DNA from 3 places in the Georgenia sp. TF02-10 genome. Region 1 is predicted to be linked to each of the others. Evidence: riboswitches for the same ligand, from Rfam matches in the RefSeq annotation. Region 1 holds a riboswitch; each other region holds the start of a gene.
The links. Region 1 has a riboswitch for thiamine pyrophosphate ahead of MF406_RS17620 (thiamine ABC transporter substrate binding subunit). Riboswitches for the same ligand answer to the same signal wherever they lie in the genome.
Positions count from the first base shown of each region.

Region 2: linked by a shared signal. The riboswitch ahead of thiM (hydroxyethylthiazole kinase) and the one ahead of MF406_RS17620 (thiamine ABC transporter substrate binding subunit) in region 1 are both predicted to bind thiamine pyrophosphate.
Region 3: linked by a shared signal. The riboswitch ahead of MF406_RS02015 (Ykof family thiamine-binding protein) and the one ahead of MF406_RS17620 (thiamine ABC transporter substrate binding subunit) in region 1 are both predicted to bind thiamine pyrophosphate.

Region 1 covers NZ_CP094289.1:3,867,822-3,870,073, forward strand. The annotation lists gene MF406_RS17620 (thiamine ABC transporter substrate binding subunit) at 1-977, opposite strand, end outside; TPP riboswitch at 1,036-1,137, opposite strand; gene MF406_RS17625 (DUF4235 domain-containing protein) at 1,166-1,423, opposite strand; gene mnhG (monovalent cation/H(+) antiporter subunit G) at 1,583-2,026, opposite strand; gene MF406_RS17635 (monovalent cation/H+ antiporter complex subunit F) at 2,023-2,252, opposite strand, start outside.
Region 2 covers NZ_CP094289.1:3,745,392-3,747,643, reverse strand. The annotation lists gene MF406_RS17105 (hypothetical protein) at 1-195, shown strand, start outside; gene MF406_RS17100 (hypothetical protein) at 192-413, shown strand; gene MF406_RS17095 (helix-turn-helix domain-containing protein) at 584-844, opposite strand; TPP riboswitch at 1,041-1,132, shown strand; gene thiM (hydroxyethylthiazole kinase) at 1,124-1,933, shown strand; gene thiE (thiamine phosphate synthase) at 1,930-2,252, shown strand, end outside.
Region 3 covers NZ_CP094289.1:440,655-442,906, forward strand. The annotation lists gene MF406_RS02010 (sugar kinase) at 1-806, shown strand, start outside; TPP riboswitch at 873-979, shown strand; gene MF406_RS02015 (Ykof family thiamine-binding protein) at 1,033-1,695, shown strand; gene MF406_RS02020 (ECF transporter S component) at 1,707-2,252, shown strand, end outside.

The sequences.
Region 1 (2,252 bases):
TCCTGCTGGACGGGGTCGGAGAGCAGGAAGTCGACGAAGGCGCGTGCGCCCTCGGGGTTGGCCGCCCCGGCGATGACGCCGGCGTACTCCACCTGCCGGAAGCAGGTGTCGAGCAGCGCGCCGGTGCGCGGCTCCGCGTCGTCCTCGGGCACCTCCGCCGCCGGGGAGGAGGAGTAGGAGACGACCAGCGGGCGGGGGCCGGCGCCCTCGGAGCCGGAGAAGTCCACGTAGTAGGCGTCCGACCAGCCCTCGGCCACCCGCACCCCGTTGGCGGCCAGGTCCGTCCAGTACTGCTGCCACCCGTCGGTGCCGAACGCACCGATGGTGGCGAGCAGGAAGGCCAGGCCGGGCGAGGAGGTGGCCGGGTTGGTGACGACGAGCAGGTCCCGGTAGGCCGGGTCGGTGAGGTCCGCCAGGGTGCGGGGCTCGGGGATGCCGCGGTCGGCGAACCAGGCGTGGTCGACGTTGACGCACACGTCCCCCCGGTCCACCGCGGTGAGGTGGCCCTCGTCGTCGACGGCGTTCTCGGCCACCCCGGCGGGGGCGTCGGCCGGGGTGTAGGGGTCAAGCACGCCGGCGTCGATGGCGCGGGCGGCGAAGCTGTTGTCGATGCCGTAGACGACGTCGCCGAGGGGGGAGTCCTTGGTCAGCACGAGCTGGTTGACCAGCGCCCCGCCGTCGCCGGGGGCGACCATGGTGAGCCGGTAGCCGGTGTCCGCCTCGAACTGGTCGAGGAGGTCCTGGCTGACGCTGAACGAGTCGTGGGTGACGACCGTGAGCTCCCCGCCCGCGGCGGTGCCGGTGCCGTCACCGGTGCCGCCGGGGGTGTCGCCGTCGTCGCCGCCCCCGCCGGTGAGGCTGCACGCGCCGAGCACGGCGGTGGCGGCGAGCGCGGCGAGGGCGGTGCGCCGACGGCGGGTGCGGGCGGTTGAGCGGTGGCTGGTGCGGGCGGCCGAGCGGTCGCTGGTGGTGGTCATGGCTCCTCCTGGCGGGGAGGGGCTGCACCCCGGGCACGGCGGGCGTGCCCGGGGTGCCTGGAGAGATATCCCGACTTCCTTCGCCGGTGCTAACCGGGCAGGTTCGAGGGTCTGCGTTGCCGCACTCTCAGCGCCTCGCGGCGCTCCCCTGTCGTTTCGCCGGCGAGCCTACCAGGGCCGGAGCGACCTCAGTGCTTGTCGACCCGCTTCTCGGCGGGGTAGACCTTGGCGGCGCCCTTCAGGGCGTAGTGCCGGGCCAGGCCCAGCAGCGCACCGGAGACCGCGGCGAAGACGATGACCTGCCACGCGCCGACGTCGGGGTCGTCCTCGTCGGTCGGGGGCTCGTGCCCGGTGATGGCCTTCCAGCCGCCGTCGACGATCTTGTTCGTCAGCACCCCGGCCGCCAGCAGCGCCCCGGTGCTGATGAGCCTCCAGCCCATGTCCATTGCATCTCCGTCGGTAGTGGTTACTGCCCACCGTCGATCATGCCCGAACGGCGGCGGTCCTGCTCAGCGGGGCGGCGGGGTGGGCCGACGCACCCGGGCCGGGGGTCGACCCGCCGGCCGATGCGGCACGTACGGGCGGGCGGGGCGCCGGGCGCCGCCTCACCCGCGGACGGCGCCGCCGTCGGCGTCCGGGGCCGAGCTGCCGCCGGCGTCCCGGGCGGTGCGGCCGTCGCCGTCGAAGCCCTCGGCGGACCGCTGGGCGGCGGCCAGGTCCTCGGTGAGCTCGTCCACCACCAGGTGGTCCGGGTCAACCTTGCCGGTCCGGTACCCAGCGCGGCCGACCATGTGGGCCGAGATCGGCGCGGTGATGAACTGGAACGCGACGACGAGCACCAGGGTCCAGGCCACCACCGAGTCCTGCACCACCAGGGCGAGGCCGGCCATCATCAGCGTCAGCCCCAGCACCTGGGGCTTGGCCGCGGCGTGCATCCGGGAGAGCAGGTCCCGGAAGAAGCTCACCGAGATCGCGGCGACGAGCGTCAGGGTCGCCCCGAGCACGAGCAGGGCGGTGCCCGCGGCCTCGGCCGCCGTGGCCCAGGTCATCGCTCCCCCTCGGTGGCCGGCCTCGCGGTCGGCCCGGTGCTCGGCGGCTCGGCCCGCGGTACCGGGCCGCCGTCGGCCGGCTCGGCCCGCGGCGCCCCGCCGCCGTCGACCGGCCCCCCGCGGGGCGTCCCGCCGTCGACCGGCCCGGCCCCGGGAGCCCGGCCGGCGACGCCCGTCCGCTCCTCCTCCTCGGCCGGCCCGCCGGGCAGGCCGTCCTCGTAGCCGC
Region 2 (2,252 bases), 120 kb from region 1:
GCGATGAACCTGGCCCGGTCCAAGAAGGAGATCGATCGAGTGATCGCGCTGCGGGCGCTCATCGCTCTGGCCGGCGAAGCCACTGCGGTCGAGGCAGAGATGGTGGTCGCCGTGACGGAAGCCGTCGTAGGCGACGATGACGTAGACAGCAGCAGTCCGACAGCGAAGAATGAGCGGAGGAGGTGGTGGTCGTGACGGAGAAGAAGTGGCCGAGCGCCTTCGCCCGAGCGATCGCCGCAGGCGAGGCCGACCCGATCACTCCCGAGGAGCGCGAGCTGGTGGCGATCCTCCGCCGGCGTTTCGAGGAGAGGTTCGGGAAGGACTTCGGCAGCGACGTCACGGGGGATTTTGAGGCGAAGCCCAGGCGGATGACGCGCTCGGAGCGCAAGCGGCGGGCGCGCAAGAGCGCCTAGCGAAGACGACCCCGAGAGGGACCGCACCCGCGTTGGGGTGCGGTCCCTCTCTGCGGCAGCTCAGGCCGCGGCATGCACGTCGCGGCAGCGCAGCACGTGCTGGCCGCCTCGGGTCTGCTCGAGACCTGCAACGTGCTGTCCGTACAGCAGCACGGCCAGGTAGCGGCTGCTCACAGGTCCTCCAGGAGGTCGGAGAGCTCGCTGTTGCGACGCTGCGGTGTGACGGTGAGGTCCAGACCGAGCGCGTCGAGGGTGTCGAGGACCTTGCCGAGCTCGGCCCGTTGCCCCTGCCCGCGCTCGAGCGTGATGAGCCATCGGCGACTGACGCCGGCGCGCTCGGCGAGCTGGTTCTGGGTGAGTCCCTCGCGCGTGCGGGCGCCGCGGATCGCCGCCCCGATCTGGGCGGGTGTGGTGAACGCGATGTCGGCCATGCAGGTGATCGTACGTGCACATTGGCTGGATGTGCAAGAACGGTAACCCCTGTCAGGGGTGCACGAGCGGTTACACCCGGTCCCCATGTGTTGCCCGGCAGGTCAGCCAGGACCTCCTCGGCGTCGCCAACGTCCCCGCCAGCGGGCGTGACGGCGTGCCCGCCCCGGCCGGGAATAGCGGGTAGCGTGGGCGACGACCACCGACACGGGGTGCCCCGCGGGGCTGAGATCACACCCGTCGAACCTGATCTAGTTCGTACTAGCGAAGGGATGTCGCGCATGACGCGCACGCCAGAAGACCTCATCGACTTCACCTGCTCGGCGCTGGACGGGGTGCGCGCCCAGGCGCCCCTCGTGCACTCCATCACCAACGGCGTGGTGATGAACTTCACCGCCAACGCGCTGCTCGCGCTCGGGGCCGCGGCCGCGATGGTGGACATCCCGGGGGAGGCCGGCCCGTTCGCGCGGGTCGCCTCGGGGCTGCTCGTGAACCTGGGGACCCCGGCCGCCGAGGAGCGGGAGGCGATGCTCGAGGCGGTGACGGCGGCGAACGAGGCGGGGACGCCGTGGGTGCTCGACCCGGTCGCGGTCGGCTCGCTGCCCGTCCGCACGCCGCTCGGCCACACCCTGCGGGACCTGTGCCCCACCGTGGTGCGGGGCAACGCGTCCGAGATCATCGCGGTGACCGGCTCGGGTGCGGGCGGCCGCGGCGTCGACGCGTCCGACGGCGTGGACGCAGCCGTGGCGCCCGCCCGCTCGCTCGCGCAGACCACCGGGGGAGTCGTCGCGATCTCCGGGCCGGTCGACGTCGTCACCGACGGGCGGGACCTGGTCCGGATCGCCAACGGCGACGCGCTGCTCACGCGGATCACCGGCGGCGGGTGCGCCCTCGGCGCGGTGATGGCCGCCTTCGCCGCCGTCGACGCGGACAGGTTCGCCACCACGGTCGCCGCGGTCACCGTCTACACGGTCGCCGCCGAGCTCGCCGCGGCCCGCGCGACCGGTCCCGGGAGCTTCGGCGTCGCGTTCCTCGACGCGCTCGCCGCCGTCGACGCGGACGCGGTCCGCGACCGGGCGGCGATCTCGTGAGCACCGACCTGTCGCTGTACCTGGTGACGGACTCCCGCCTCGCCGCGGCGGCCGGTCACGACGTGGTCGAGCTGGTGCGCGCCGCGGTCGACGGCGGGGTGACGGCGGTGCAGGTGCGGGAGAAGGATGCCCCCGCGCGGGCGTTCCTCGACACGGTGCTGCGCGTGGCCGACGTCGTCCCGCCGCCGGTGGCCATCCTCGTCAACGACCGGGTGGACGTGTTCCTCGCCGCCCGAGCCGCGGGTGCCCCGGTCGCCGGGGTGCACGTGGGGCAGGCGGACCTCCCGGTGGACGCGGTGCGCGCGATGATCGGCGCGGA
Region 3 (2,252 bases), 530 kb from region 1:
GCCGCAGCGTGCGCAACGGGCTGAACTTCACCGAGCGCGGGTTCGGGGTGCGCGGCGCGGTGGGGGTCTCCGACCGGGGGCACACCGCCGCCGCCCAGCTCGGCCCGGACGACGTCGACTGGGACCACCTCTTCGGCGACCTCGGGGTGCGCTGGCTGCACACCGGCGGGATCTACGCCGCGCTGTCGCCGACGTCGGCCCAGACGGTGCTCGCGGCGGTGACCGCCGCGAAGAAGCACGGCACCGTCGTCTCCTACGACCTGAACTACCGGCCCTCGCTGTGGAAGTCGATCGGCGGGCAGGCCAGGGCCCAGGAGGTCAACAAGGCGATCGCCGAGCACATCGACGTCATGATCGGCAACGAGGAGGACTTCACCGCCGCCCTCGGCTTCGAGGTCGAGGGGGTCGACGAGAACCTCTCCACCCTCGAGGTCGAGAAGTTCGCCGCCATGATCGACAAGGTGGCCGCCGCCTACCCGAACTTCAAGGTCATCGGCAACACGATCCGCACCGTGCGCTCCGCCTCCCGCAACGACTGGGGCGCGATCGCCTGGTCTCCGGCCACCGGCGTGGTCCAGGCGACCCACCGGAAGGACCTGGAGATCATGGACCGGGTCGGCGGGGGCGACTCATTCGCCTCCGGCCTCATCTACGGCCTGCTCGACGGCCAGCCGCTGGCCACCGCCGTGGAGTACGGCGCCGCCCACGGCGCCCTGGCCATGACCACCCCGGGCGACACGACCATGGCCACCAAGGCCGAGGTCCTCAAGCTCGCCGCCGGCGGCGGGGCCCGCGTCGACCGCTGACCAGCACCGCACCGCCGTCGTCCGCATGCGACGGCGCAGGCGCCGGCGGGACCTGGTGGTACGGTCGCAGCACCCCCGGGGAGCGCCCAGCGCGCTGAGAGTGCGGAGAGTCCGCAGACCCGTTTACCTGATCCGGTTCGTACCGGCGTAGGGAGCAGGGCACCCGCCCGACGCGTGGCGCGTCGGCGGGTCTCGCAGTACCCGCGGGCCCGAGAGAGGGACCGTGATGAGCACCAAGACCGACGACCGCACCGCCGCCGGCGCCACGCCCGAGCAGCTCGGCATCGGCATGCGGTTCAGCGTCCACCCGCACACCGACGCCTTCGTCGAGGTCATCGGCGGGGCCCTGGCCGACGCCGCGGCCGCCGGCCGCACCGAGGGCCTCGTCCTGGACACCGACGAGGTGAGCACCTACGTCGGCGCCCGCACCGAACCGGCCGAGCAGCGTCTCGTCGACTACCTCACCGCCGTCGTCGCGGCGGCCCACCGCCGCTCCGGCGGCGGGCACGTGGTGGCCCACGTGCTGTTCTCCCGCGGCTGCCCCGGTGAGGTGGCCTGCGACCTCGCCGTGACCGGGCTGCCCCGTCCCGCACCGGTGCAGGTCGAGCCGACCGGGATCCGGGCGGCGGCCCAGTGGTCGCTCTACCCGCTGCTCGACGGCGGCACCGATGCCGGGGACCACATGGCCCACATCGAGGCCGCCATCCGGGCGGCGACGGCCCGGGGCACCGCGAGCAGCCCGGCGCACTACGCCACCCGGCTCACCGGGGACGTCGCCGACGTCCTGGCCACCGCCGTCGACGCGTGGGCCCAGGTCGGCGCGGTCGTCCCGCACGTCGTCAGCCACCTGACCGTCTCCGTCGGCTCGCCGACGGCGGCCGGCGCCTGAGGGCGGCGGAGATGGCCGCGCCGCACACCCCGCCCGCCACCCGCCGCCCCGGCTGGGCCATGGCGGACCTGGTCCTCATGGTCGTCCTCGGCGTCGTCTTCGGGTTCGCCTACTGGGCCCTCGTGCAGGCCTGGAACGGGCTGAGCATCCTCATGGGCCCGGCCGGGGACCTGGCCCAGCACGTCCTCTTCGGCGGGTGGCTGCTCGTCGCCCCCATCGCCGTGGCGATCATCCGCCGGCCGTTCGCCGGCATCGCCGCGGAGGTCATCGCCTCGGTCGTCGAGGTCGTCTTCCTCGGCTCACCGGTCGGGCCCACCCTGATGATCGCCGCCGCGATCCAGGGCGCCGGCAGCGAGCTGCCGTTCGCGCTGACCCGGTACCGCCGGTTCGGGTGGGCCGTGTTCGCCGTCGCCGGCCTGCTCGGCGCGGGCCTGGTGTTCTTCTACTCGGCGTTCCGCTCCGGCTGGTACGGGCAGGAGATCTTCGCCCTGCGCCTGGCCGTGCAGTGCCTCTCCGGGATCGTCCTCGGCGGGCTGCTCGCCAAGGTCGTCGTCGAC